3 regions of the Sinorhizobium terangae genome follow, and region 3 is predicted to be linked to each of the others. Evidence: riboswitches for the same ligand, from Rfam matches in the RefSeq annotation. Region 3 holds a riboswitch; each other region holds the start of a gene.

Evidence for each region. Region 3 has a riboswitch for cobalamin ahead of QA637_RS02425 (aromatic ring-hydroxylating oxygenase subunit alpha). Riboswitches for the same ligand answer to the same signal wherever they lie in the genome.
Region 1: it holds a riboswitch for cobalamin, as region 3 does, so the genes downstream of both, QA637_RS08830 (DUF1636 family protein) here and QA637_RS02425 (aromatic ring-hydroxylating oxygenase subunit alpha) in region 3, are expected to answer to the same signal.
Region 2: it holds a riboswitch for cobalamin, as region 3 does, so the genes downstream of both, QA637_RS11450 (CbtB domain-containing protein) here and QA637_RS02425 (aromatic ring-hydroxylating oxygenase subunit alpha) in region 3, are expected to answer to the same signal.

Annotation. Positions count from the first base shown of each region.
Region 1 is NZ_CP121659.1:1,864,073-1,873,747, forward strand. Features, by position in the region: gene QA637_RS08790 (histidine kinase) at 1-330, opposite strand, end outside; gene QA637_RS08795 (GFA family protein) at 573-1,040, opposite strand; gene QA637_RS08800 (DUF924 family protein) at 1,076-1,636, opposite strand; gene QA637_RS08805 (Lrp/AsnC family transcriptional regulator) at 1,838-2,302, opposite strand; gene QA637_RS08810 (RBBP9/YdeN family alpha/beta hydrolase) at 2,415-2,972, shown strand; gene QA637_RS08815 (FecCD family ABC transporter permease) at 3,003-4,007, opposite strand; gene QA637_RS08820 (ABC transporter substrate-binding protein) at 4,310-5,260, opposite strand; gene QA637_RS08825 (ABC transporter ATP-binding protein) at 5,257-6,156, opposite strand; gene QA637_RS08830 (DUF1636 family protein) at 6,176-6,586, opposite strand; cobalamin riboswitch at 6,695-6,907, opposite strand; gene QA637_RS08835 (SLC13 family permease) at 7,231-9,009, opposite strand; gene QA637_RS08840 (hypothetical protein) at 9,327-9,617, shown strand.
Region 2 is NZ_CP121659.1:2,399,245-2,408,919, reverse strand. Features, by position in the region: gene QA637_RS11490 (ABC transporter substrate-binding protein) at 26-1,021, shown strand; gene QA637_RS11485 (ABC transporter ATP-binding protein) at 1,050-1,859, shown strand; gene QA637_RS11480 (ABC transporter permease) at 1,871-2,704, shown strand; gene QA637_RS11475 (SDR family NAD(P)-dependent oxidoreductase) at 2,766-3,518, shown strand; gene QA637_RS11470 (DUF1194 domain-containing protein) at 3,536-4,330, opposite strand; gene QA637_RS11465 (glucoamylase family protein) at 4,681-5,994, shown strand; gene QA637_RS11460 (IucA/IucC family C-terminal-domain containing protein) at 6,011-6,862, shown strand; gene QA637_RS11455 (CbtA family protein) at 7,114-7,902, opposite strand; gene QA637_RS11450 (CbtB domain-containing protein) at 8,220-8,396, opposite strand; cobalamin riboswitch at 8,440-8,706, opposite strand; gene QA637_RS11445 (TetR/AcrR family transcriptional regulator) at 8,705-9,397, opposite strand; gene QA637_RS11440 (anthrone oxygenase family protein) at 9,517-9,675, shown strand, end outside.
Region 3 is NZ_CP121659.1:514,715-524,389, forward strand. Features, by position in the region: gene QA637_RS02400 (DUF6101 family protein) at 1-515, opposite strand, end outside; gene QA637_RS02405 (DUF1217 domain-containing protein) at 842-3,019, shown strand; gene QA637_RS02410 (FAD-binding oxidoreductase) at 3,021-4,457, opposite strand; gene QA637_RS02415 (L-threonylcarbamoyladenylate synthase) at 4,487-5,461, opposite strand; gene QA637_RS02420 (DUF6656 family protein) at 5,666-6,265, opposite strand; cobalamin riboswitch at 6,577-6,777, shown strand; gene QA637_RS02425 (aromatic ring-hydroxylating oxygenase subunit alpha) at 6,886-8,130, shown strand; gene QA637_RS02430 (FAD-binding oxidoreductase) at 8,127-9,221, shown strand; gene QA637_RS02435 (glycoside hydrolase family 25 protein) at 9,234-9,675, opposite strand, start outside.

The DNA of each region.
Region 1 (9,675 bases), 1.3 Mb from region 3:
GCCCTGCAGGGTTTGCGGCCAGTCGCGGTCGGCACTGTTGATCGCCCGCCCGCTGTCGGTGCAGAGCGAGGACGGGAAGCTGTAGACCATGGCTTCGAATTTGCCGTCCTTGACCGCGTTGGCGACAAGCCGGCGAACAACCGCGATTTCCTGCTCCGTGACGTGTTTTTCGAGGAAATCTGCGGCGAAATCGGCAAGCTTCTGTTCCTGCAGCGACCGGAGCTTTCGCTCCTTTTCCATCTCCGCCATCTCCCGCTCCAGCATCTGCATGCGAAGCTGTGCGGCGCTAATGGGTGCTTCGCTTGAAACGGCGTCTTTGTTTTCCGGCATGTTGGTGACCCTCCTCGTATAAATGGAGAACACAGTCTAGAAATGCTGGACTCAAGCGCACTAAGCCACGCCTCACTGACAAAACCGCTAAACGGGGCTACTGCGGATAAGAAAAAACGGAGTGCCGTCGCCGCAAAATCACGAGCGGACGCGCAGAAGGAATTTTGCACCATACCCCTAGGAATTCAAGCGCATCTTGCCTCTGCCAGGAAGCGCCCTGCTCCCCGGGGTTCCTGTATCGTTCACGCGGGCGGAACGCCAGCCTGCTTTCGGTATTCCTCCAACAGCCCCTCATAGGCCTCCAACGGCGGCAGCGTCTCGTAGCTATGGACGGCGGGTGTCGTTGCCCAGGGCAGCTTCTCGCTCGTCCAGGTCTCGATGAACGGCGAAAACCAGCTCGGATCGTCGAGCATCGTCGCGCGGACGTTGACGAACCAGTCCATGCCCTCCGGCCGCGTGAACATCCAGCTCATGCAGTGCGGGCAGAAGTAGTGCCGGGTCGCGCCGTGCACACCCCCGATCACCGGCTCGCCCTTCGTCACGGCAAACCCTTCGCTTGGGATGGCGACGCTCAGCGAGAAGGCGCTGGCGGTCATCCGCTGGCAACCGGTGCAGTGGCAGGCCATGGTGAGTAGCGGCGGAGCGCTGACCTTGAACCGCACCCCGCCGCAGCGGCATCCCCCTTCCCAAGACAAGCTGTTCTCGTTCACGGTTTCCTCCGTTGATGTCGTTCGGCAGCAGGCGCTTAAAACCCCGCGCCCGGCTGCGCCAGGTAGGCTTCCTCGGCCGGTGTCGAAACCCGGCCGAGAATGGCGTTGCGATGCGGAAAGCGGCCGAATTGCTCGATCACCTGGCGGTGCCGGATGGCATAATCCAGATAGTCGGCGTCGCCGAGCTCGGTGAAGAGTTTTACCGCCATCGTCTGGTCGGTCAGGTTTTCCGAATGCTCGAAGGGCATGTAGAAGAAGGCGCGCCACTCCTTCGGCACCGCCAGATCGGCGCTCGCGCCGATGGCGAGGTTCGCCTCGCGCAACGCCAGACAATCGGTGGCAAAGGCGAGCGGCGAGCCGCGATACATGTTGCGCGGCAACTGGTCGAAGAGAAGGATGACCGCAAGCCAGTGCTCTGGCGTTGCCCGCCAGACGTCGTCGAGCTTTCGCGAAAGCGCCAGATGCGAGGCCTGGAAGCGCTGCGCGCATTGCCGGTCGAGCTCAACACTCGGCGTGAACCATTCGTCGTAGGAAAGCTCCGTGAACCAAAATTTCAGGACCTCTTCCGGCGTGCAGATCGCGATCTCGTCAGTCATTCAGCGCCTCTCGTGAACTCCGGCATCAGATAGGAGTTGATCATGCTGTTTCCACAGTCGGTCGGCAACGGTCGTTCCGATCGAAGGCGAAGAATTGCCGGAGGCACAGTGGCTTCATTGCCCAACGACTCCTCCATCATGTCATTCTAGCCGTGACGCACGGCTGGAGCGTTCCTATGGCCCGACCTGCGCACTCTCGGCTCAGCGCCGCTGGAGCAGCGGTCGCCCGATGGGTTTCGGCGGCTCCGCGCGCAGCACCAGCGAGGTCGTCACCGCCCCGAATCTCGCGATCGAGTCGACAATCGTTTCCAGTTCTCCAGGCGACGGAACGAGCACCTTCAGCAGAAAACAATCCTCCCCGGTGAGCCGCAGCACTTCCACGATGTGCGGCATCTCGGCAAACTGCTTGAGACAGGGCCGGATGTTTTCATGCGTCGTGCGCAGCCGGATGACCGCCATCATGCCCAGTCCGAGCGCAACGGCATCGACGCGGGCGCCGTAGCCGAGAATGAAGCCGCGCTCTTCCAGCCGCCTGACGCGCTCGGACGTTGCCGGCTGGGAGAGACCCACCCGGCGCCCGAGTTCCGAGATCGCGATGCGCCCGTCCTCCTGCAGCGTTTCGAGGATGGCGATGTCGGTTGGATCGAGGATGCGATGATTTTCCAAAGTGATAACCGGCCTTCAATTCATCGGAAATCGGAGCTGTTTTCCGATAGTTCTGCATTCCCGCCGAAAAGGAAAGCCGTCATCCTCGCTCTGCACAACCATAGGAGAAATCATGACGAGCATCATCATCCTGCCGGGGATCGGCGGCTCCGGCGAGGCCCACTGGCAGACGCTCTGGGAGAAAGAAGATCCGCGAATGGAGCGCTTCCAGCCAACGAACTGGGAAAAGCCTGATCTAACAGACTGGATTTCCGCGCTGGAGCGCTCGGTCGCCGCGGCGCCTAAGCCGCCGATCCTCGTGGCGCACAGCCTCGCCTGCCTCCTCGTCGCGCACTGGCAGCAGGTTTCCGCGCTGCCGGTCACCGGCGCATTCCTCGTGGCGGTCCCCGATCCGCAAGGAGCCGCCTTCCCCAACGAGGCGAAGAGCTTCGCGAACCCGCCGACGGAAGCGCTTCGTTTCCCCTCCCTCATCGTCGCCAGCGCCGACGACCCCTACGGCAGCCTCGACTACGCCCGCCTCCGCGCCCGCCAATGGCAAAGTCGCCTCGCCGAAATCGGCGCATGCGGCCACATCAATGGTGAAAGCGGGCTGGGTAACTGGACGGAGGGCTTTGGCCTGCTGACGTCGTTTGCCACGGAATCCGCGAAGATGGCGCCGCCGAAGATGTGAGAAACCAACCTCCTACGCTGACAACGCACCTTACCCCTGCCGCTTGAGGATGGCGATGAAAGCGAGGCCGCCGGCAAGGCCGGTGACGACGCCGATCGGCATGTCCTCGGGCGCCATGACGACGCGGGAAACGAGGTCGGCAATGATCAGGGTAAGTGCGCTGGCAAAGGCCGACAGCGGGACGACGCGGACATTGTCGCTGCCGGCGAAGAGGCGGACGAAATGGGGGATCATCAGCCCGACGAAGCCGATCGCGCCGGAGAATGCCACCATGACGCCGGTAAGCAGCGCGGTGACGACGAAAAGCATCAGGCGGAAGCGGCGCACCGGAATGCCGAGCGTCATCGCCGTCTCGTCGCCCATGGCAAGCGCGTTGATCTCGCGCGCCCGGATGGTGAGCCAGCCAAGGCAGACGGCGAGCGCCAGCGCCGGATAGACGAGATGCGGCCACTGCGCGAGGCCGAGACCGCCGAGCATCCAAAAGATGACGGTGTGAACGGCACGCGGATCGCCGAGAAAAATCAGGAGATTGCCGGCCGCCGTGAGCGTGAAGGCGACCGCGACCCCGGAAAGCACGAGGCGATCGGCACCGGTGCCGAGTACGCGGGTGACGAGCGCCACCAGTGCCGTGGCGCCGAGCGCGCCGCCGAAGGCGAACAATGGGACCGTCGCGAGGCCGAGGATAAGGCCGGTGTGGAGCAGCGCGACGATCGCGCCGAGCGCCCCGCCGGCCGAAACTCCGAGCAGATGCGGGTCGGCAAGCGGATTACGCGTCACCGATTGCAGTACTGCGCCGGTGACGGCAAGCCCGGCGCCAACGAGCCCGGCGAGCGCCACCCGCGGCAGACGCACATCCCAGACGATGCTTTCGCGGCCGGTCGACCATAGCACCTCGACGCTGCCCGGCACGATCTTGGAAGCAATAATCGACCAGACGGTCTCGACCGGGATCGGCGCCGAACCAAGCGAAACGCCGGCGGTGACGGTCAGGCAGAGCAGAAGCAGCGCCGCGAGGATGAAGAGTGCGGTTTTCACGTCGGTTGGAGCTTTTACGGGTATCTCGGAGTGGAGAGGATGATGCAGCCAGATGCGGCATCATCGTTGAGAATCATAGGGTTGCCAGCCCTTCTTCATGCGATTGCATCGTCTGTCGCTCTCCGTAAATAACGGTGCGCGCTCAATGAGCTGCCAGGATCTTCCCCGCGCCACCGACGCGGCGCTGCTAGGTTCCTGTGACGAGCGCAGAAATGAGCCAAGCTGGGGCCCTGGCTGAGTGAGATCGCGCCGCCGAGAACCGTCCAGCGATTGAGGCTGGTTTTTGCACACGCCACGGCCCCTCACATCGCCTCGGCATGAAAACTCTCCGCCAGCCGACGGATCGCCTCGATATTGCGAGGGCCCGGCGTCGCCTCGACATAGTCGAGCACGACGAAGCGGTCGTTTTTCACCGCGTCCACGTTCTTGAAGGCCCGATTGTTTTTCATGAAGGCGATCTTCTGCTCCGCGGTCACCTCGCCGTAGTTGACGATGACAACCACTTCCGGATTGCGGTCGATCACCGGCTCCCAGGAGATCTCCGTCCAGCTCTTCTCGACGTCGTCCATGATGTTGACGCCGCCGGCTGCCTCGATCATCGCGGTCGGGATGCCGTAACGCCCGGAGGTGAAGGGCTTTTCCTCGCCGGAATCGTAGACGAAGACACGCGCCGGCCGCCGCTCGGCGCCCTTGATCCTGGCCGTGATCTCGGCGAGCTCGCCGCGATAGCCGGCAACCAGCGCTTCCGCCCTGTCCTCGACGCCGAAGATGCGGCCGAGGTTCAGGAGGTCGACAAACATGTCCTCCATCGTCGGCTTGCCCTTCGCCATGATGTGGACGCAGCTTTCTGTGAGTTCGTAGACCTTGATGCCAAAGGGCGCGAGCGTCTCCGGTGTCACGTCGCCGCCAACCTTCATGCCGTAGTTCCAGCCGGCGAAGTAAAAATCGGCGTCGGCGTTCAGCAGCACCTCCTTCGTCGGATATTTTTCCGCAAGCTCCGGCAGCTCCCTGATACCCTCGCGCAGACGCTCGTCCAGCGTCTTCCAGCCGGAAACGCCGGTGTAACCGACCATGCGATCCTGCAGCTTCAAGGCCAGCATCATCTCCGTGAGATTGACGTCGTTGGAGACCGCACGCTGCGGCGCCGCGTCGAAAGCGACCTCGCGGTTGCAGCTCTTGACGGTGACGGGATGAGCGAGCGCAGGCACGGCGGCGAGGACAAGCACGCCGGCGGCGAAAAGAAGTTTGTTCATCGGATGGCTCCTGTGGAACGGGAAGATCGCGCGACGGGCATTGCGTCGGGCTGCGAGAGCGCGAAGGAAAAGCGGGAAACATGGCCCGCGGCATCGCCATGCGCGGTGGCATGGACGCCGAAGGCGGCCGAAAGCGCCGCGGGCTTCAATACGGTCTCCGGCGGGCCGAAGGCGGCAAGCCGCCCCTCTGTCAGGATCGCGACATCGGTCGCGAATTCGGCCGCGAGATTGATGTCGTGCAGCGTCGTAACGATTGTCAGCTTCAGCGTCTGCAACAGGTCGAGAATTTCGAGCTGATGGCGGATGTCGAGGTGGTTGGTCGGCTCGTCGAGGATGATGATCTTCGGTTCCTGGGCAAGCGCCCGGGCAATGAGCACCCGCTGCTTCTCGCCGCCCGAAAGCGTGGCGAATTGGCGGGGCGCGAGATGGGTAAGGTCGAGATGCTCGAGCGCTTGCGCCACCCGCTCACGGTCGCGATCGCTCCAGCCGCTGATCCCCTCCCGGCGCGGGATCCGCCCCATCATCACGACGTCACGGACGCTGAAAGGGAAATCGCCCGGCATTTCCTGCAAGACAACGGCAATCGTTCTTGCCGCCTCGCGCGCACTCATCGCCCAGAGGTTCACGCCGTCGATCCCGATACGGCCGGCAGTCGGTTCAACCGCGCGGTAGAGGCAGCGCAAGAGCGAGGTCTTGCCGGCGCCGTTCGGGCCGATAATCGCGAGTCGGCTGCCAGGCGCGATCGAAAAGCCGATATCGCGGACAAGCCGAAGGCCGGGGCGCGGCCCCCACTCCAGTTTTTCGACGCTGAGGCTGGCGCCCGCGCCGGTCTGAAGAAAAGCATGAAGCGATTCTTCGCCCGCTTTTCGCTGCAAACTACTGAATTCATCGCTCATGAAAATGCCCTCCCCGCACTCACTGCAGCCACCCCGCCGTCTCCTCGGAAACGAGGACTGCCGCCGGAATGCGCGCAAGGCCCTTGCCCGTCAGGCTCAAGGCGGGACGCGGAAAGGGGTCAAACGCCTGGCCTTCGGCATAGGCGGCGGCGAAGCTGACAAGATCGTCGATGTCTTCCTCCGGCGAGATGTCGCCGAAGAGATAGGTCGCCCTGGCGGTCGCCTGGAAGGCGATGGTGCAAGGCCGCGTGCAGGCCGCCATCGCAACTGTGCCGGCGATCGAAAAATCCCGGTCGAGCGGCCGGCCAAGCGCGGAAACGCTGTGGTTCAACTGAGCGAGCAGCTCGGTGCCGGGACGGCATGGGCCCCCGGGGAAGCGGCAATCGGTGCAGAGAGTTATCTTGTGCTGTCGGAAGTCTGAATTCGCCATGGCTTGTCTCCGCCGGGCTGGGCCGGAGAGAAAATGGCGAAGATGCAAGGAGACGGTTGCCCGCCAAGCAGAAGCCAGTTCTTTTCCATCGGAACACCCCGTCCGTTGTGGTTGATCGGTTCGATGGCAGGTCTCCTGGCTCGCGGGTCGCCGCGCATCCACGTCTTCCCGGCTTTTCGCCAGTGACATGGTGTGAATGCGCTTTCCGCTCACAGTTGCGGGGGCAGCCACGGTTTCGGCCCCTCCTGGGTCGTCCTCACCGTGTTCCCTTTTCAGCCGCTTCCGGGTCAGGAAAGCAGCACCATCGCCGCCTTGGTGGCACGAATCGCGGCGCGAGGCAACCGGGGATGGATGGCGAAAGGACATATCATGGGTGGTATCCCGTTGAGGCTAGCCGTTCTGTTACTTAATAACATAACATCGCACAAGACAGAAAATTCGCCATGGGCGTTAATTTGCCGTTGTCATTGACTGTGAACCGAGCAACGCACGCCTTCGCAGAGGACAGCCGACGCACCAGAGCATTCCCAGCGCTAGAGCATTTTGCAGTCAGGTGGGAAACGAGGCGCAGGTGGCGAGATCGCCAACTGGTACATAAGGAACTGTCTGAAGGACCCGGCGCGGTCCCGGTATCGTCAATGCGCTCAGCGCAGCGGCCAGACCCACATCAGCATCGGCACGGCGACGAGCACAATGACGATCGAAAGCGGCAGACCGAGGCGCGGGTAGTCGCTGAAGCGGTAGCCGCCCGGCCCCATGACCAGCGTGTTGCACTGGTGGCCGATCGGGGTGAGGAAATCTGAGCCTGCGCCGATCGCCACCGCCATCAGAAAGGCATCCGGCTTGTAGCCGAGCGCCGCGGCAAAACTCGCGGCGATCGGTGCCATGACGAGCACCGTGGCGGCATTGTTGAGGAAGGGCGTGACCGCCATTGCGGCGATGAGGATGAGCGCAAGTGCGCCCGCGGGCGGCAGGCCGGCAGCGATGCCGCTCAGCCAGCCGGCGATAAGGTCCGACCCACCGGTGGTGCGCAACGTGTCGCTGACCGGGATCAGCGCCGCCAGCATGACGAGGATCGGCCCGTCGACCGCACGGTAGACGTCGCGCAGCGGGATGACGCGGAAGATCACCATGGCGAGCGCCGCCGCGAAGAAGGCGACCGGCACAGGCACGACTCCGATCGCCGTTGCCCCCATGGCGGCTGCGAGAACGAGCAGCGGCACCGTCGCGCGTCGGATGGTACCGAGCAGGATTTCCCGCTGGGCGAGCGGCAGGCAGCCGAATTCCTGCAGGAACGGCGGCAGGTCGCGCCGTGTCCCCTGCAGCACGACAATGTCGCCGGCCCGCAGCCGGATGCTGCCGAGTCGCTGCTTCAGCCGCTCGCCCTGGCGGCTGACGGCAAGCAGGTTGATGTTGTGATTGTTGAAGAGCGCAAGCCGCTGCGCAGACATGCCGATGAGCGGAGAGCCGCTGGCGATCACCGCCTCGATCGCCTCGATGTCGGCCGGCGTCTTGCCGTTGTTGGCCGTGGGCGACCTGTCGCCGGAAATCTTGAGCTTCGCCTGGGAGACGATACGGTCGAGCGCCGCCGGCCCGCCTTCGAGCAGCAGGATATCGTCGGCCTCGATGATGGCGTCCGGCAGCGGCGCCAGATGCGTGCCGCGGCGGAAGATGGCGAGGACGACCGCACCGCCGTCGCCGAGTTTGACGAGGTTGCCGAGCGGCTTGCCGATCATCGGCGAACCGTTCGCTACGACCGCTTCAGAGGTATAGTCGGTGATCTCGATCGCCTGGTTGACGGAAACCTGCTGGCTTTTGCGCTCCGGCACCAGGCGATAGGCGAAAAGCAGGAACACCGCGCCGACCACGGCCAGCGAGGCGCCGACCGGGGTAAAGTCGAACATGCTGAAGCTCTCGCCGGTCAGGTCCTGCCGCATCCTCGACACGACCACATTGGGCGAGGTGCCGACCTGGGTCATCAGCCCGCCGATCAGCGAACCGAAGGCCATCGGCATCAGGAAGACCGAGGGCTGGACGCCCGACCGCCGGGCGAACTGGAAAGCGACCGGGATCATGATCGCCAGCGCGCCGATATTCTTGATGAAGGCGGAAAGCATCGTGACGGTCACGACAAGAAGCGCAAGCTGCGCCCTTACCGAGGTCAGGTCCGGCAGGAAGCGCTGTATCGCCGCATCGACCACGCCGGAGCGGGCAACACCGGCGCTGACGATCAGCGCGCTGCCGACGATGATGACGATATCATCGCTGAAGCCTGTAAAGGCGCGGTCGAAGGGAACGATGCCGACCGCGACCGAGAGCATCAGCGCCGAACAGGCAATGAGGTCGTAGCGGAAACGGTCCCAGATGAAAAAGGCCATCATGGCGCCGATTACGAGAAACGAAAGCGACTGTTCGGCGGTCATGAGCTGTACCTGAAGCAACGCGGATCGTACGAAAGCCTCTACTGCATTTCCCCCCAAACCGAAATCGACTGAAGGAATAAAAACACGCAGCGGCGAGTCTGATCCACTACATCGTCCAAAGCGTCTATCGAATGCAACTGAAATACCGACAGATTCATGTCGCAGCGCTGTGGATTACCAGAAACTCAACCGAAACTCGTTGGTTCCTTTGACCGTTGTTGAAGAAGGAATATGATGTCGCAGCCAGTTTAGCGTGTACCAACGGGCCTTCGCGCAACGGAGGGGGCGCAATCGCCGGAGCCAAGGAAAACGCAGCCATGAAGACCGCCCTGCCCGCCATTTGCGCGGGTCTCCTGCTCGCCGCCTGTGCTTCCACCGCCCCGCCCTCAGTTGGCTACTCGCGCAATCTCGAACCCATTCCGGGCAGCATCACCTATGGCGGCCAGCCCCGCACGAGGCTGACCAAGGCGCCCGTCGGCAGCATCGTGCCGCACCGGTTCCGCGACAGTTTCGGCCGCCAGGTCTCCGAAACTTACGTTATCGAGCCCGACCGCTCTCTGCGGCTTATAAGCCGCCGTATCGACTATGATCTTATGACCGACCGGTAAGTGGGATAAGGAAACCGCGCACGGTTTCTCCGCGCCGTTTCTCACAAATGGAATGAGA
Region 2 (9,675 bases), 1.9 Mb from region 3:
GGCAAGCCAACCGTGGGAGGAGAGCATGAAAAATCTATTGAAGACCGTTTTGGCAGCGGGGTTGAGCCTCATTGCCGGCGCCCTGTCGCCGGCAGCGGCAGACGAAGCCCTTACCAAGGTGAATGTCGCCTATGACGGCTTCACCATGACGAGCGCGCCGATGCAGTACACGCTTGCCAAGGGCCTGTTCAAAAAGCACGGCCTGGACGTCAACCTCATCTATGTCGAGGGCGGTTCGGTGCTCACCCAGGCGCTCGTCGGCGGCTCGATCGACATCGCCCAGAACGGCTATACGCCGTCGATCGCGGCCGCCGTTGCCGGTGCCGATATCGCCATCATCGGCAGCATGGCCAACAAGCTGCCGTTCCAGCTTGTCGTCGATTCCTCGATCCAGAATGCCGATCAGCTGCGCGGCAAGAGCATCGCCATCAGCAAGTTCGGTTCGTCGACCGACACCGCCTTGAAGTTCGCGCTGAAGTCCCTCGGGCTCGAGCCGACGGATGTCAACATTCTTCAGCTCGGCGGCGAGGGAACTCGGGCGGCTGCCTATGAAAGCCATCAGGTCCAGGGGCTGATGTCGCAGTATCCGCGCACCCAGGAAATGGTCGATGCCGGCTCGAAGATGCTGGTGGACGTGACCGAGATCGTCAAGGATTACCCGAACACCGCCTATGTGACCTCGCGGAACTATCTTTCCGGGAACCCAGACGTCGTCAAGCGCTTCTTCATGGCGATGGGCGAGGGCCTGCACGCCTTCCGTGCCAATCCGCAGGACGCGATGGAGGTGACGGCTTCCTTCCTGAAGCTCGAGAAGGGGCCGTCGGTCGAACAGGCGTTCCGCTTCTATTCGGAGAAGGTGTACCCGCAGGATCTGCGTCCCTCGATTCCGGGTGTGACTGCGGTCCTGGCGGAGCTTTCGAAGACGCTGCCGGCTGCGGCCTCGGTGAAGCCGGAATCGATCGTCGACACAACCACGCTCGATGCGCTCGACCGCGAAGGCTTCTTCAAGGCGCTCGACTGAAACTGCGAACAAGACGGGAGGACAACCCATGTTGCAGGCAACGCCGGTCAAGCTGAAGGCCGATAGCGTCAAACTGAATTATTACAATGATCGCACCAAGCGCGATCTGAGTGTACTCGACGGCATCGACTTCAGCGTCAACGAGGGTGAACTCGTCAGCATCGTCGGCCCGAGTGGCTGCGGGAAATCGACTTTTCTCGCCGCCGTCGACGGCCTCGTCTCGATCGATGGCGGCAGAATCCTCATCGACGAACGCGAGGTGACGAAGCCGGGGCCGGATCGCGGCCTCGTCTTCCAGCAGGACTCCCTCTTTCCCTGGCGCACGGTCCAGCGCAACGTCGCCTACGGCTTGGAGATCCAGAAGATCCTGAGCAAGGACGAGATCGCCGCGCGTGCACGCAAGTTCGTCGAGCTCGTCGGGCTCGCCGGGTTCGAGGACAGCTATCCGCGCGAACTTTCCGGCGGCATGCGCCAGCGCGTCAACATCGCAAGGGCACTCGCCGTCGATCCGGAACTGCTGCTGCTCGACGAGCCCTTTGCGGCGCTCGACGCGCAGACGCGCGAATTCATGCAGTTCGAGCTGCTGCGCATTCTCGATCGGGCCCAGAAGACCGGCGTGTTCATCACCCACCAGATCGATGAGGCGATCTTCCTTTCCAACCGCGTCGTCGTGTTTTCCGCACGCCCGGCGAAGGTGAAGGAGATCGTCGAGATCGACCTGCCGAAGGAGCGCACGCTCGATCTGAAGCATACCCCGCGCTTCATGGAGATCTTCCGCCATATCTGGCGGCTGATCGAAGAGGAAAGTGCCCGCATGGGCCTTCTGCGCGTGCATTGAGGGAGCGAGAGATGACATCCGTTACCGAAGAACGAGAAATCCCAAGGCCGCGCAAGTCGGAATTCGCCATCTACGAATTGCTGGTGCGCCACGAGAACGCGCTTCTCGGCAGCTTCACCATGATCGTGGCACTGCTGCTCTGGGAGGCGGTCGTCCGCCTCGACCTGGTCAATCCGCTTTTCACCAGTTCGCCGAGCCGCATCATCGCAACCGGTTATGCGATGTTCGCCGACGGCAGCATCTATCCGCACCTCGCCATCAGCGGACTGGAACTGGTTGTCGGCTATGGGCTGGCGATCATTGTCGGTGTGCCGCTCGGCATCCTGATGGGCTGGTACCGCCGCTTCGACGCCGCTTTCGACCCGATCATTTCGGCGCTCTACGCGACACCACGCATCGCGCTGCTGCCGCTGATCATGATCTGGTTCGGCATCGGCCTCGGTTCGAAGTTCGCGATCATCTTTCTCAGCGCCGTATTTCCGATCCTCATCAACACGACCGCCGGCGTCCAGACCGTCGAACGCGACTACATCAAGGTGGCTCGGTCCTTCGGCGCGAACGACAGGCAGATGTTCCTGACTGTTGCCTTCCCGGCCGCCGTTCCATTCCTGCTGACGGGCTTGCGCCTCGGTCTCGGCCACGCGCTCATCGGCATCGTGGTTGGCGAGATGTACTCGGCACAGGCCGGGGTCGGCTATCTCATCTCCGTCGCCGGCGCCACCTTCCAGACCGACCGGGTCATGTTCGGCATCATCCTGATTGCCGCCGCGGGCGTCGTTCTCACCAACATCCTGAGGATGATCGAACGCCGCTTCGATCGGTGGCGACCGGACAACAAGCTCTAGTCTCCTGGCCGGTCCTCAGCGGCCGGCCGGATCACTCCACACCAAAGAACGGTAGGACAGAATGAAACTGATCGATCAAGTGGCGGTCGTTACCGGCGCTGGCCGGAATATCGGCGAGGCAACGGCGAAGCTTCTGGCAAAGGAGGGCGCGAGCATCGCCGTGACCGACATCGACGCCGAGCGCGCCGGACGCGTCGCGGAGGAGATCCGAGCTGCAGGCGGCAAGGCCGAGGTGTTCCTCGCCAACGTTGCCGACGAAGAAGGCGTGATTTCGCTCGTCAAGGATGTCACCGAGCGCTTCGGCAAGGTCGATATCCTCGTCAACAACGTCGCCATCAGCGACAACAAGCACGTTCTCGACGTGACGAAGGAGGAATGGGACCGGGTAATCGCCGTGACGCTGACTGGCACGTTCCTGATGAGCAAATATTTCGCCCAGCAGATGGTGGCGCAGGGGCACGGCGGCAACATCGTCAATGTCGGCTCGACCTCGGGCTTTTACGGACGCCCGCGCGCCGTCGCCTACACGGCTGCCAAGGCAGGTGTCACCAATCTGTCGCGCTCGCTGGCTATCCAGCTCGCCAAGCACAAGATCCGTGTCAACTGCGTGGTGCCGAACAAGATCGGTTCGCCCGTCGGAAAGGATACGTTCGATCCGAATCGGCCGGTCGTAAACCTGCGCGATCGGCCCGGTGTTCCGGACGATCTCGCCCGCGCCATCCTGTTCCTGGTCTCCCCCGATTCCGACTTCATCGACGGCACAACACTTTTCGTCGACGGCGGCGTTTCCGCGCTGATGCCCGGCAGCGAATAACGACCATTGGATGCACCTTATCGATCGAGTTCGGGATAGATCCGATCGAGAAATCCCGGCCTGAGCTTTTCGCCGATCAGGCAGTCGGCACCGGGCGTCGTGGCCGTGAGCTGCAGGGTGGGCGGCGGGGGCAGGCCGCTCACTTCCAGGATCAGTTTCTGGCGGATCGCGATCGCGAAATCCTCTGGTTCATGGACTGGAAGTACGAAGGATCCCGGTCCGCCAATGACGCATTGCGCGTAGTACTGGTCGAGTGGCCCGGTCGAGACCGAGGGCCGAATGAGGATCGCAAGCCCGTTGATGATGATGCCGCGAGATATGGCGCCGTCGCGGGCGGGTGTGACTGGCGGGCCGGTATTGTTCGGCCCGTCGCCGGAAATGTCTATCACCCGGCGTGCGCCCGAAAAGGCGTTGGAATCGATCAGGTTCGTGCCGAACAGGATCGCGTTGGAGATCGACGTACCGCGGCGCGTGCCGATCGGACGCGCCTCAACCTTCGCGGCGAAGGCTTCGGCGTCCGCGGCATCGTCGATCACCTGCCATGAGACGACCGACTGCTCGTTCACAAGCCCCGCCCACTCGAAATAGCCGATCGCGATCCGCCCGATCAGGCCGCCCTTGACCGCGTTGATGAATTCGGGATGCCGCAGCGCCTGGAGATAGCCGGACCGCTGGACCCGTGCCTCCTCCATGTCCATCGATCCGGACATGTCGACGGCCAGCACCAGTTCCACATCGACATCCGCCTGCATGGCGGCCGAATGGATCGGACTCCCACTGAGGGCCAGGATCAATGCCAACGTGCTCAACATCGCATCAACCGTTTCTGCGCGTGGTCACTTCGGGGGCTGGATGCGGAAATACGAGGCGGTTTGCCCGCACCCTGCACTTCAAAAATCGATCACATCTGTGAGTTTGGATTGCATCACACCAAAATCAAGGCATTGGGAAGAATGTAGCACAGGATTGGCGTTGCGCGACAATTGCGAACGATCGTCTCTACAATATTCGGTGATCACCGATACCCTCCTTGCCCGATTTTACCCTTGAAAGAAATCTAGCGCCGGGCGAAAGGATGCCGCTCTCACAGCGTTAGACATCGCTGACGCAGACGGCACGAGCGCTGCGCCTCTCGCGAAAAAGTGCGTCAGACGGGACCGGGATGCTTCAATCCACCTCTAATAGGGACATTGTGGGGATCGATCGCCTGCAGCGCGCCGCGTTTGGCTATTTTCGCCGGTATTCCGATGCCGGGACAGGTCTCGTCGCGGACACATCGCGCGAGGGATCGCCGTCGAGCATCGCCGCCACAGGCTTCGGGCTGGCCTGCTATCCGGTCGCTGTCGAGCGTGGTTGGATCAGCCGTGGAGATGCTGCGCGTCGTGTGCTGACGGTTTTGCGTTTTCTCGCGACGGGCAGACAGGCAAGCGACGCACGCGCCACCGGCTACCGTGGCCTCTACTATCATTTTCTCGACATGCGCACCGGCGAGCGCACCTGGAACTGTGAGCTTTCGACCATCGACAGCGCTCTGCTCTTTGCCGGCGTGCTGACGGCGACTGCCTATTTCTCCGAGCGCAGGCGGGACGAGATCGAAATCCGCAGCCTTTCCGAACGGCTCTTCGAGCGGGCGGACTGGGCATGGGCGCTCAATCGCGGCGACACGCTGGCGATGGGCTGGCGGCCGCCCGGCCGGTTTCTCAGGTATCGCTGGCGCGGATACAGCGAGGCGCTGTTGCTATATGTGCTGGCGCTGGCCGCGCCGCGCCACGCAATTGCACCCGGGAGCTACGATGCCTTCACCGCGGCCCATGAATGGCTCCCGATCGGCGACACGCGGCATCTTCACGCGGGTGCGCTTTTCATCCACCTCTTTCCCCACGCCTGGATCGATTTTCGCGAGATTCGCGATGCGGGGATGCGCAAGACGGCGAGCGACTATTTCGAGAACACCCGTCGGGCGATCGTGCTTCAGCGCACGCATGCAGAGGAAAATCCAGGCGGCTTTGCCGGCTATAGCCGCGATCTCTGGGGCTTCAGCGCCTGCCATGCGCCGAAAGGGCGGTTACGGCTTCGTGACGGGCGCTGGCAAAGGATGCTCGGCTATGCGGCGCGCGGCGCGCCCTTCGGCGTCGACGACGGGACGCTGGTGCCTTGGGCACCGCTCGCCTGCCTGCCCTTCGAGCCGGAGGCCAGCCTTGAAAGCCTCGGCCATCTTCTCACCCGTTATCCGGCGCTGCTCACTGACGACCGCCTTCCAGGTGGCTTCAATCCGAGCCTGCCGGGTGAGGGCGCAGAGGGGTGGATCGATGACAGGATCGTCGGGCTTGACCAGGGCCTTTCGGTCATGATGATCGAGAACTGGAGAAGCGGATTGCTCTGGGATATCACACGCAGCATTCCTGCCTTTGGCCGAGGACTGCGCCGGGCCGGTTTCGAGGGTGGCTGGCTGTTGGCGGATGGTCCACAAGTCTAAGCGCGACGGAGATGGAATGGAGAATGCGCGGAAGCTGAAGATGGGAGACGCCGCAGGCGAAGGAGAGGCGAGGGCCGCCGTCGCTTGGCTCGACGCCGCGTTTCCCGAGGTTGCCTGCTCGCTAACCCCGGACGAGGACATGCAAGTTCCGTCGGCATTCTGGGCCGAGGGATCGGCCGGCGTCGAGACCTGTCTTTCCTATCAGGAGCGCTTCGGCGCGGGCATGGACAACAAGGTGCGGGCGGCGCATCTTATCGCCTTTTATAGCCATCAACTCAGCCTCGCCGCCGCCGCCATCTATCTCTACAGCGGCCGTATTCCAGACGTCACAGGGTTACGCTTCGAGCACTACGCGCCTCCGCTCAAGGCGGGCGCCGTCGACGCGCGACGGTTTCATTTCTGCATGCAACTCAGCGAAGTCTCCGCCAGCGACCCCGGGGATCCCGAAAGGCTTTTTCACAATCGCTTTGTCGCTCATCTGAGGCCGGTCATCGCACTCTTGAAGCGGCGCTGCGGCCTGTCGCTGCGGGCGCAGTGGCGGCTTGCTGCCGACAGTCTGGCAGGTGCCTTTCTCGAAGTCGGACGACGGTGCGGAACCGAGGAGGAGGCGATCGCGCAGGCGCTGGCGATCGTCAAGCGCGCCGGGTCTCCGCTCCACTCCGAGGCGCTTTGCTACGAGAGGATCAAAGCCACAGGGGAGGGCGGGAAAGAACTTTCGCGGACCTACAGGATGCGCGGCGGGTGCTGCCTCTATTATCGCACCGACGGCGGCAGCTATTGCGACAGCTGCGTGTTGCTTGAGCCGGAGGCCCGTCGCGAACGGCTGCGGGCGCATTTGCTTGAGACTGCTCGCGATCGAACGGGGTGAGTCGGCCCCTCATCCGCCTGCCGGCACCTTCTCCCCGTTTTGACGGGCGAGAAGGACGCGCGTGGCGCCGCCCTCGTGCCTCTCCCCGCGTGCGACCGTGGGCGGCAAGGTGGGTGCGGCGGCGTCTTTTCTAACTCAAGACGTTGCCGCAAGTGGAGACGGATCTATGGTCGTCTCCTCTTCCGCGAGCGGGGAGAGGGCTAGTCCTCGGGTTAAACCCGAGGAGAGGGGCAGCAACGATCAGAATGTGATTAATGCGCCTTGACGAACCGGTCGTTGATGAAGCCGGAAACCACCCCTAGCACGAGCCAGAAGGCAAGCGTGGTCGCGAGCGCGGCGACGGCGAACTCGGCGCCGAGGACGGCGGGTACGTTGCTGGAGATGTCGAGCGGCTGCGGTGCGCCGTAGACCTGCGGTGCGGCAATGAGCACGAGACCCGCGATCTTGGCGACCAGTTCAGGGCGCAGCGCCAGCAGGTAGAGGCCAACCGCCGAAAACAGCACCGTCGCGGCCCACCAGACCTGCCGGTCGCCGAGTTCGGCCGCGGGGAAGCCCGGTAGTTCGGGCGGAAGGCCGATCGCCGGCAGCAGGTGGACGGCAAGCCATCCGAAAGCGCCCCAGGCCGCCCCGTTCGCGAGCGTGATCGGAGAGCCGATCACAAGGCTGACGCCGGCAAGCAGCAGAGAAAATCCGGCGCCCGTCACGAGATTGGCGAGAAGCGTGCCGGAGAAACGGCTCAGGCCGAACATGATGCCGCCTTCCTCGTGATCGCCCTCATGCTCATGCGCATAGGCCGGCGTGACCGGCGAGAGCGCGGAAGCAAGCGCGCCCAGCGGCGAAGTGCTGTTCAGCGACGAATGCTGGTCGTGGCCCGCGGCTGCAGGCTCCTGCGTTGCCGGCTGATCCGCTGCCGGCGCTTCGCCCTCGTATTCTTCGGCGTGCAGGATCAGCGGCACGACGCGCATTTCCTGTGCGGCGGTCATGAAGACGCCGGCAATCAGCCCGGCCACGATCGCGGCCAGAAGTGTCTTGACGATCATTGTCGATATTCCTCAATCCGGCACGTGGCTACTCCGAAGCGCGAACGCCGCACAAACGCCACAGCTGGCGCCATTTCCGGTTTCCATGGATGCAAAACGCCGACGAAGCACGCCGGAGCGCATGCCCAACGGCAAATGCGCTCGCGTGCTATACGCCGGAGAAGCGATCCGCTCTTGTTCGAGATGGAACGCCTGCTGCACGTTTCCTTAAATCGTAGCCGATTTAAGGATAAAAACATGCAGCAATTCAAAGTGCTACAGCGTCCTTTGCGCGTCCGAAAAGACGCGCGGCGCTGTAGTGCGTTCCATGGCATCGATCAGTGGCAGGGGAAGCCGTAGGAATGGCGGGTGTCGTGCGCCGTATCGTGCAGAACGGCCGAATTCGCGAGGCCTGCACCGAAGACGAGGAAGGCGCCGATCAACAGGGCGGAGATGCCCGCGACCAGACGATCGTTAAGGGAGAGCGAAATGCTCGAAGCTGTAGACGTAGCCATGACAACCTCCGTGATGGCGTTGGGACCTTTCCCGGGTTGGGCACTGTGCCCGCATCGCTTGGCAGGTTTCCTGGCTCACGGCGTCAGGTGGTTTGCACCAAGGATTTGCCTCGCCTTCCCAGGATCGAACCGCCCTCTCGCGGTCTTTCCCAGTGGCTTCTTCCGGATCGCTCCGGAATGGCAAATTCACGCCGTTCTACAGTCGCGGGGTCGGCCGTGATTAAGATGCCCAGGTTGGGTCCATCCGTCACGTTCCCGTTTACTCCCGGAACGCGTTCGCTTTCCGAGAACCAATCGATCCCCGATGATTAGGATCGGTCGCGGGCGATGTCAATTGAACTTGCGGCTTCTCCCGTTGCATCCGCGACAAATTCACGAAGGATCATGTGCTTATAGGCCGCGACGATGCGGTCGCCCTGGGGATTGTCGACCGAGACTGCGAGCCGCATCGTGCATTCACCAAGATGCATGATGAGGAAGGCGGCATCTTCGATTCTTTTGCGTGGCGTTTCCGGCTGAACCCTTGCCCAGGTTTCGGCAAGCAAGCGTCCATTTGCCCGGCTTTCGGCGAGTTCGATTTCGCGCAGGGTCTTGTCCGCCTGCATCGCCGACCAGATGTCGCGCATCACCGGCTCGGCGAGAAACATATCGTAGTAGGTGTCGAAGAGCACCGAAAAGGCGCTGCGCAATTCGGCGAGCGTGGTGATTTTGGCGAACTCGTTCGCGATACAGTCCCGGCTGGCGGCATTGTAGCGTTCGGCAAGGGTGCTCACGATCGCCGCCTTGTCGGGAAAATACTGGTAGAGTGAGCCGATGGAGATGCCGGCCATCTCCGCGACCTCGCTCATGCGCATGGCGTCGCTGCCTTTTTTCTCGATCAGCCTGGTGGCGCAGGAGAGGATATGCTCGACGCGCTCGCGGCTGCGCTTCTGGCTCGGCGTGCGGCGAAGGCCTGGTTGCTCTTCCGTTGGCCCCACGCCCGGAGTTTGCTCTTCAATCATGAGTATCGCTCACATTCTAGCTTGACTGGCAAAATACGAGGATTTATCACATTTGCAAATGTGAGGACTGCTCACATCTGCGATGTTCCGGCTGCAGCCGATACCTGGAGTGTTGTGCAATGCTTGCCCTGATTCCCGCTTTGGCTTTCGCCGCCGTCATCGGTTCCGGCCTGATGGCCGGTCTGTTCTTCATCTTCTCGGTCTGCATCATGCAGGCCCTGTCGCGGTTGCCGCCCGAGCAAGGGATTGCCGCGATGAACGCCATCAACGATGTGATC
Region 3 (9,675 bases):
GTCCCGGTCGAGCGGCGCACGAGAAAGCGCGGGCGGCGCTCGGCGAAAAAGGAGTGGCGGCGGCGCGGTTTCGTCGGAGCCGTGCGGACATCGCCGAGGTGCTCTTCCAGAGGACGTGCGACGCCGTCGGCTTCGACCATCAGCATCGGGATGCGGTAGGCTTCCGCCCAGGCCCGCCAGTCGGCGGCAATGTCGGAAAGGTCGTGGGCGACGAGCAGCGGGATGCAAAGATCCGGATCGTCGTGATGGAGTTCGAGCGTCACTGTAACCTCTCCGTCGCCGTGGTCGATGGCCCGCGCTGCAACACCCTTGAACGCTCGCGCAGGCAGCGCGATCGAAAGCGGCAGGCCGCTCGATGGTAGCACTTTGCGCAAAACAGCGCCACGTTCGTCGAGGCTGATGGTGACATTGCCGGCATGTCCGCGCAAGGCGTAGGTTGCCTGCTGCGGAAAACGCTTGGGATCGAGCCTCAGTTTGTTTTCAACCCAGGCCGGTTGAGAAAGTGTGTTGCGCATTTCAATCGCCCTTGTTTTTCCTTGAGAGCCGGTTCCCGGTCTTCTCGTCGGGACTTTTCGTCCTCTAGGGCGGGAGAATAGGCAGCCGCTCTTCCGGACGGCTTAAAAATCGCGGTTAAAAAAACTTTGCGTGGCCCGATGGTTAGCAAAAGCCGACCCGTCAAGGTTTCTTCTTCGTCAACGAAATTGCCGGGATTTTTTTGAACCGCGAACGAATGCCGGAAAAGCCACACACAAGTCTGTAGGAAGATGATGTGGCGTCAGAATTCTGTTTGGTGGGCGCGGCCCGCCAGCAATCGACAAGAAGCAATCGACAAGGCGGCGGCATGGTTTCGACCTATATCGACTATAATCTCATTACCCGTGACATGAGGGCCAGTCTTAACCGGGTGTCGATACAGCCGCTGGTTGCGCGCGAGGCCGAATACTACAAGACGAATATCGGCAAGGTGACGTCGGTCGACGAATTTCTCGACGACTACCGCCTCTATTCCTACGCGATGAAGGCCCACGGCCTGGAGGACATGACCTATGCGGTCGCCTTCATGCGAAAGGTTCTCGAGAGCGACCTCAAGGACGACAACAGCTTTGCCAATCGCCTGACGGACGAGCGGTATCGCAACTTCGCCGAGGCGTTCAGTTTCGGTTCGTCGACCGCCGTTGCCCAGACCGACGCTCAGACCGATGCGCTGATCGGGCTTTACAGCGAAACGATCGCCAACCAGTCGAATGTGCTCAATGCCGAGACGAGCTATTACAACGCGGTGATCGATACGGTGACGGATGTCGACCAGTTCCTGGGCAATGAACGTCTCAGGACCTATGCGATGAAGGCCTTCGGGTTCGATCCCAAATACACCTCCTATACCCATTTGAGACAGATCCTGACCAGCGACGTCAGCGATCCGAACAGTTACGTTAACAAGCTCGGCAGCAACGCGGCGCTGAATTTCGCAAAGGCATTCAATTTCCAGACCGACGGGACCCTGCCCGCCAGCACTTTGCCGCAGGACGCGGCGCAAAAGAGTGCCATCAACGAAAGCTATATCCTCAACGCCAGCGACCGCGTTACCTCGGCCGAGGCTTTGCTCAACAAGAGCTATTATGAGTCGAAGATCGGCAGCATCACGACGGTCGCCGCATTGAAGGCCGATACCCGCCTGTTCAACTACGTGGTGACTGCTTTCGGATTGCCGCCGAGCACCTTGACGACGACCGTCGAGAACATTCTGACCAGTGACCTCGACGACCCGAACAGCTACGCCAACACGATGGGCGGCGAGTACAACAAGGCCTACAAGGCCATGGCAGCCGCCTTCAATTTCCAGACCGATGGCACGCTCGCGAGCGGCGACAGCGCGCAGACGGCAGCGCAGATCGCCACCACGTCCGATGGCTATATGATCCATTACAACGACAAGGACGATGCTGCGGACGAGGCTTTGATCTCTCGTTTCAAGATGCTGATCAACACGCTGACGAGCGTTGACAATCTGCTGAACGACACCAGCATGATGACGCTTACGCTGCGCGCATTCGGTCTCGAGGAGGAGGGGGACAGCGTACGCAAGCTGAGAAAAGTCCTGACGAGCGATCTCAGCGACCCCGACAGCTACGCCAATTCTCTCAAGGACGAGCGTTACGTGACGCTCGCCAAGGCGTTCAACTTTGAGCCTGACGGCTCGCTCGGCGCGCCCAAGCTTGCACAATCCGAGGCCGAAATCCTCAATACATCGAAGGCCTATGTCATCGAAAAGAGCCGCTTTGGCACGGACGAAGATAAGGCCAAGGCGCAGGAAGAGGCGAAATACTACAGTGCCGAGATGCAGAAGATCGAAACGCTCGACGATTTGCTCGGTAACCGGCGCCTGGTCGATTTCGTCCTTGTCGCCGCAGGCATTGATCCCGAGACCATCGAGACCAGCTATCTCAGGGAGATGTTTGTTTCCGATCTCGATGACCCGGAAAGCTTCATCAACACGGTGGACGACACCCGCTATCGCGAGATCGTGGCCTCTTTCAATTTCGACGGCGAAGGAAAGCTTGCGCGCGGAGCCGCAGGCCAGATCCAGACCCGGCGCGGCATCATTGCCACGATGGATCTTTACCTCAATCAGACGCTGGAAGAAAACGCCGGCGAGGACAATGCCGGTGTGCGCTTGGCGCTCTATTTCAAGCGCATGGCTACCGACGTCAACACGGTTTACGACCTTCTTGCCGACAGCGCCTTGATGCAGGTCGTCAGAACCGCCTTCAGCATCCCGCAGGAGATGGCAAGCAGCGACATCGATGTTCAAGCCGAATACATCAAGCGCGTGATGAACATCGAGGATCTCCACGATCCCGAGAAGCTCGATAAGCTCCTGCAGCGGTTCACAGCGCTTTATGACGTCGAGAACAACACCGATGTCTCTCCCGCCGCCACGATCCTGTCAGGCGGTGGCGGTTTCGGCATCAGCGCCGATACGCTGATGCAGCTGACGCAGCTCAGGCTGGGCGGTTAGATCACATAGACCTTGTGCGCAACACCTTGTCTGGATTCATGATGCCTGCGGGGTCGAACGCATGCTTGATCCGCTGCATCAGTTCGATCTCGATTTCCGGGCGGATTTCCGCGAGCTCATCGCGCTTCAATTGACCGATGCCGTGCTCGGCCGAGATCGATCCGCGATACTTCAGCACGATGCCGTGGACGATGGCGTTCATCTCGCGCCAGCGGTCAAGGAAGACCTGTTTGTCGGCGCCGACCGGCTGCGAAATATTGTAATGGATGTTGCCGTCGCCCATGTGGCCGAAGGCGCAAATACGGGCGCCGGGTATCGCTTTCATGACGGCGGTGTCGGCCTCGGCCATGAAGGCGGGGATGTTCGATACGGGCACTGATACATCGTGCTTGATCGAGCCGCCTTCCGGCTTCTGTGCCGGCGACATGCTTTCGCGCATGTGCCACAGCGCCTTGCGCTGCGTCTCGCTCGTCGCGATGATCGCATTTTCGACGAGACCATTGCTGACGCCCGTCTCGAGCACACCCTCTATCATGCGCTCGGCGCTCTCCGCGGAATCCGAGGTCGAAATATCGATCAGCGCGTACCAGGGATGGACTGTCGGCATCGGATCGCGCACGCCCGGAATATGCCGGGAGGTGAACTCTATGCCGATCCTCGGCATGAGTTCGAAGCCCGTCAACGCCGGTCCGCAGAGGGTCGAAGCACGATCGAAGAGGGCAAGCGCATCCTCGACGCTCCTAAGGCCCGCGAATGCCACCTGATGGCCAAGCGGCTTCGGGAACAGCTTCAGTACCGCACCGGTGATGACGCCAAGCGTTCCTTCCGCGCCGATGAACAGGTCTCGAAGGTCGTAGCCCGTGTTGTCCTTCTTCAATCGGCGTAATCCGTCCCAGATTTCGCCGGTCGGCAGCACGACCTCCAGCCCCAGGCAGAGCTGGCGCATATTGCCGTAGGCGAGCACGGCCGTGCCGCCGGCATTGGTCGAGAGATTGCCGCCGATCCGGGCGGAGCCTTCGGAGCCGAGCGACAGCGGGAAGAGGCGTCCGGCATCGTCCGCCGCCTTCTGGACATCGGCAAGGATACAGCCGGCATCGGCCACGATGACATTGCCGACGGGATCGACGTCGCGGATGCGGTTCAGCCGCTCGAGCGAAAGAACCATGTCGGCTTTTCCTTCGCGCGGGATCTGGCCGGCCACATGTCCGGTATTGCCGCCCTGCGGGACAATCGCGGTACGGGTCTGGCTTGCCAGGCGCATGATGCGCGAGACCTCCTCGACGGAGCCTGGCCTGAGCACGAGCGGCGTGGTGCCGTGATGGAGCCCGCGTGATTCGACGAGATAAGGCGCGGTCTCCGCCGGACTGCTGAGCGCGTGGCCGCTGCCGACGATGTCGATGAAAGAGGCGATCAGTTCGGGAGAAAGTATGGTCGTCATGATCGCTCCTTCGTTTTTCGGCGAATTGTTCAGCCCCTGGGCGCCGCTGCCCGCTGCAGGCGGTCGATGATTGCCTCTCCGAGGCCTTCTTCCGGCACGCGGCCGAAGGCGATCGTTCGAGCACCGCTCGCATCCGCCTGCTTCATGTAGTCGAAAAGGTTGGCGGCCGCCTCGCGAAGATTGCCGCCGGGGCTCAAGTCCAGCACGATCGTCGCTTCGCCCTCGCCGGGAAGCGGCCTGCCGCCGAAGCGGATCAACGCCTCTCCCGCCCGGACATCCTCGGCATTCAATCTTACGGTCGCTCCCGGAGCGTAATGTGACGCAAGCATGCCGGGCGCCTCGATCGTCGCGCCGGCGCTGTCCGGCCGCACGACCTCGCACCCTGTGAGCTTCTCGATCTCGCCGGCGTCCAACCCGCCGGGTCTCAGGAGCCGCAGTGTGCCGCCTTCAACCTTGATGATTGTGGACTCAAGCCCGATTCCAGCCGGGCCGGCATCGAGGATGAGCTTCAGCTTGGAACCGAGGTCGGCCTGAACATGGGCTGCGCTGGTGGGGCTGATCTTGCCGGAGGTGTTGGCACTCGGCGCCGCAAGCGGGCGTCCGAAGCGAGCGATCACCTGCCGTGAAAAGCCAGCAGGCATGCGGATGCCGAGCGTATTGAGCCCGGCGGAAGCGAGCGCGTGGACGGTGCTCTCCGGCCGTTGCGGCAGGATAAGGGTTAGAGGACCCGGCCAGAAGGCGTCCGCAAGCTGGCGCGAAATCGGGTCGAACGTCACATGCGCCTCGGCCATCGCCATATCCGAGACGTGGCAGATCAATGGATTGAAACGGGGCCGGCCCTTCATCTCGTAAATGCGGCTGATCGCTTCGGGGTTTGTCGCGTCCGCCGCAAGCCCATAGACCGTCTCCGTCGGGATCGCGACCGGCTCGCCCTCGGAAAGAACGACGCAGGCGTGCTCGATCGCCCGGGCCGGTTCTGTGCGTGTATCGATGATTTCGGCCATGACGGTTCCGTTTGCCTTTCCGTCGCCTCCTTTAACGGACGTGCCGGAAAAACAGAACGATTTTCTTCGCCAAGGCACGTCACCCAAAAGTGCGCAGCGGTTTTGGGATGACGACATGTATGAAAACAAGAAGCGCACGTCGCCCAAAAATGTGCAGCGGTTTTGGGACAGCGACATGCATAAGAGCAATGCCGACCGTGTCGGTCAAAGGCTGCGAATGATCTTGCGCAGTGCGTCGTCCCGTGCGCCCAGCATCAGGACGTTCTTCAGTGCTATCTTCGGATCCTGCGTTCGGAAGATCAATCCGTTGCCCCGCACATTGCGGTTGATGACCATCTGCCCTTCGTCACCGCCGGGCTCGATGGCGACGGCGAAGTACATGCGCGAATAACCCCTCTGTATCCGATCGAAAAAATGCGTCTCGTCACCGAGATCGGAGAAGAAGTTCGCGAAATAGAAGGCCCAGGTGACGTCGTGCGAACGCTCGAGGTGCGTTTTCGCGGCGGTCACATGGCAGTAGCCGAGATGCGGACTGTTCGGCAGGGTGCGGTGAAAGACCATCTTCGGGAATTGGATCGAAGAATGGAAAGCGTTGATCCGCTTGTGGGTAGTCTCCCCGGCCGCCGAAAGCTTCCGCCCGGTTTGCTCCGCAACCTCCTCATGCGTCAGGTAACGCCGCTGCTCGGCCATCCAGTGCCGTCGGCGGTCGATCCGTCCGGTCCGCAGGAACTCCGCGTGGGGTGTGGCCTTTGGTGCGGGGATCACGGCTCTCGTGCCGGTATCATAATATCTCAGTCTAGCCATCCGCGCCGGCGCCATCCTTGTCCGCGAAGCGAGTTGATCTCCCCGAATGCTAGTCCTTCAGGGTTAACAGATGATTTTTCAACACATTTTGTCGATGGTATCCGCTTCGAAGGTGTGTCGTAAAATGGCCAGTCAAATTCGTGCCCGGGATGACGCTGCCGAAAAAATCATCAGTTGCTTACATTTTCCGCTATCACATTGTTTATAATAAATAATATCAATCCCCAAATTTAGGATCGATGAGCGGATATCGTGTCGTCTTTCCGGGAGCCGATGTCGTCAATCGGCAAATGAAAAGATGCTGGGCGCGCTTAGATATGGACACTCAAGGTGCCGCTCCAGGGAGGGCGGAGAATTGGGAAGCCGGTCAGATCCCGGCGCTGCCCCCGCAACGGTGGTGGAGCGAAAGCCACGGCAAAAGGCCACTGGACGGTGTGTCCGGGAAGGCGCCGGGCGGGTCCCTTTAGGGGCCACTCCAGAGCCCGGAAACCAGCCTTGGGACGAAAAATCGACCGTAACTGGTTGCGGCGGGCAGCCGGATCGGAGCCTTTGACGCGCCGGCATCATTGTCGGCGTTGGTTCCTGTCCTGCCTCTGCGAACTGATGAACGAGGACAGGACATGGACATTCAGAACGATATGCTGCGCCGGCTCATAAACCGTCGTGAGGGCTATAGCCTCGACCGGGCCTTCTACACCGACCCGGAATATTACCGGCAGGACCTCGAGCACATCTGGTACAAGGACTGGCTCTTCATCGGTCACGACTGTGAAATTCCGAAAGCCGGCAACTACTTTACCGTTCAGGTCGGCGACTATCCGATCGTCATCGTCCGCGACCGGCAGGGAACGATCCGGGCGCTTCACAATTCCTGCCGCCACCGCGGCTCGCGCGTGTGCACGCAGCACAAGGGTTCATCGGCCAAGCTCGTCTGTCCCTATCACCAGTGGACCTACGAATTGGACGGCAAGCTGCTTTTCGCGCGGCAGATGCCCGAAGGGTTCGATCCGGCTCAGCACAGCCTGAAGCCGGTCCATTGCGAAACGGTTGGCGGCTATATCTTCATCAGCCTCGCCGACGAGCCGATGGATTTCCAGCCGTTCCGGGAGACGGTTGCCGGCTATCTCGCGCCGCATAGACTCGGGGAGACCAAGGTCGCCTATGAGAGCACGATCGTCGAGAAGGGCAATTGGAAGCTTGTCTGGGAGAACAACCGCGAGTGCTATCATTGCGCCGCCAACCATCCGGAGCTTTGCCGTACCTACCCGGAGGCCCCGACGGTGACGGGCGTCCAGGGTGCCATGAACGACCCGGAGATCGGCGCCCATTGGGAAAGGTGCGAGGCGGCAGGCCTTCCGAGCAGCTTCAGGATTGCACCAACCGGCCAATTCCGGATGACGCGGATGCCGCTGATCAACGGGGCGGAGAGCTACACCATGTCCGGACAAGCGGCCGTTCGCAAACCGCTTTCGACCGGCGTCAACGAGCGCGGGATCGGCACGCTCTTGCTCTTCCACTACCCGACGACCTGGAACCATGTGCTCGGCGATCACGCGATCACCTTCCGCGTGCTGCCGCTTGGACCGGAACTGACGCAGGTCACCACCAAATGGCTTGTCAGCAAGGACGCCGTCGAGGGCGTCGATTACACCATCGAGGACCTTACCCACGTTTGGACCGAGACCAACGACCAGGATCGCCAGATCGTCGAGGAAAACGCCTTCGGCATCCGCTCGCCGGCCTATGAGCCCGGCCCCTATTCGGCCGAGCACGAGGGCGGCGTCATGCAGTTCGTCGAATGGTACTGCAATTTCATGCAGAACCGCCTGCAAGGCGACGTCGCTCCTCTTTCGCGGGTGGCATGACCATGGAAATGGGCTCTTCCTTCCGCCATTTCGATGAGCTTCATCCGTGGATCGATCGGCAGCATCTGCTCGAATGCATATCGGCCGTGGTCGAGACTGCGGACGTGATGACCTTCACCTTCCGCTCGGACAAGCCGGCCTGGTTCCGCTACCTGCCGGGGCAGTTCGTCACGCTGGAACTGCCCGTCGGCGAGGAACCGGTGATGCGCACCTACACGCTGTCATCCTCTCCGTCCCGCCCGCTCTCGGTTGCCGTCACCGTCAAGGCGCAGCCGGACAGCACCGGCACGCGCTGGATGTTCGACAATCTGAAGCCGGGCACGAGGCTGAAGGCGCTCGGGCCGCTCGGCGATTTCAGCTTCGTTCGCCATCCGGGGGATAAATACCTGTTTATCTCGGCCGGCTCGGGTGTCACGCCGATGATGTCGATGACGCGCTGGATGGCGGACTGCGCGCCGGACACGGACATCACCTTCATTTCCTGCGCGCGTAGGCCGGAGGACCTCCTGTTTCGTTCCGAGCTGGAGGTTCTCGCCCGCCAGATGCGGCGGTTCAATCTTGGTTTTCTCGTCGAAGGCCATGAGGCGCGCCATGGCTGGCATGGGCTACGCGGTCGCATAGATGCGACAAAATTGCCTCTGCTCGCGCCGGACTTCCTGGAGAGGACGGTGTTTTGCTGCGGGCCTGAGCCCTTCATGCGCGGCGTCAGGGAGATGCTGAAGGGTGCTGGCTTCGATATGGCGCGCTATCACGAGGAGAGCTTCCAGCCAGCCGCCGCACCCGCGGCAGAGGAGCTTGCGGTGCGCGCCGGGGCGGGGGTTTCGGCGGAGGCGGCTCGGGTGACCTTTACCATGAGCGGCAAGGACGTGACGGTGGTGCCTGGCCAGACGATCCTGCAGGCCGCCCGCGCCAACGGCGTCCGGATCGGTGCGGCCTGCGAGGGCGGCATCTGCGGCACATGTCGCGTGATGAAGGTCGCCGGCGATGTCGAGATGAACCACAATGGCGGCATTCTCGATGACGAGATCGAAGAGGGCTACATCCTTGCCTGCTGCTCTCGGCCGATTGGTGACGTCCAGATCGAGGCGTGACGGGCGGGTCTGTCAGCGCCGCTCGGTCTGATCGGGCAGGTGCACTTCGGCAGCTCTGACCGCGATCGAGCCGGTAACGGTCCTGTCGACGCCGCTGCCCGACTTGCTCTCGGCCGTCGCGCGGCTGACGAGCAAGGCAGGCCGCTCGAGGGAAGCTACCGCCCTGGCGCTGGCCGTCGGCGCTGTCCCGCGCGTCGCCGCCGCGACCACGGTCAACACCGGCGGTTTCTCGGGCAGAAGGGCGCCTTGCGGCCAGACGGCCCTCAGCGCGGACGCCGGCATCGCCGCGACATTCACGTCGATGTCGTCAAGCGTGCCGGGCACACGGTAGGGGCAGCGCCGCTTGCCGCAATTGTGCGACGAGGAGAATTGCCAGAGGGCATAGCCGTCCCAGTTCCCCATCGGAAAAACCTTGCGGATGTCCGGCTTGTAGCGGGCGTACCAGAGCGGAAGA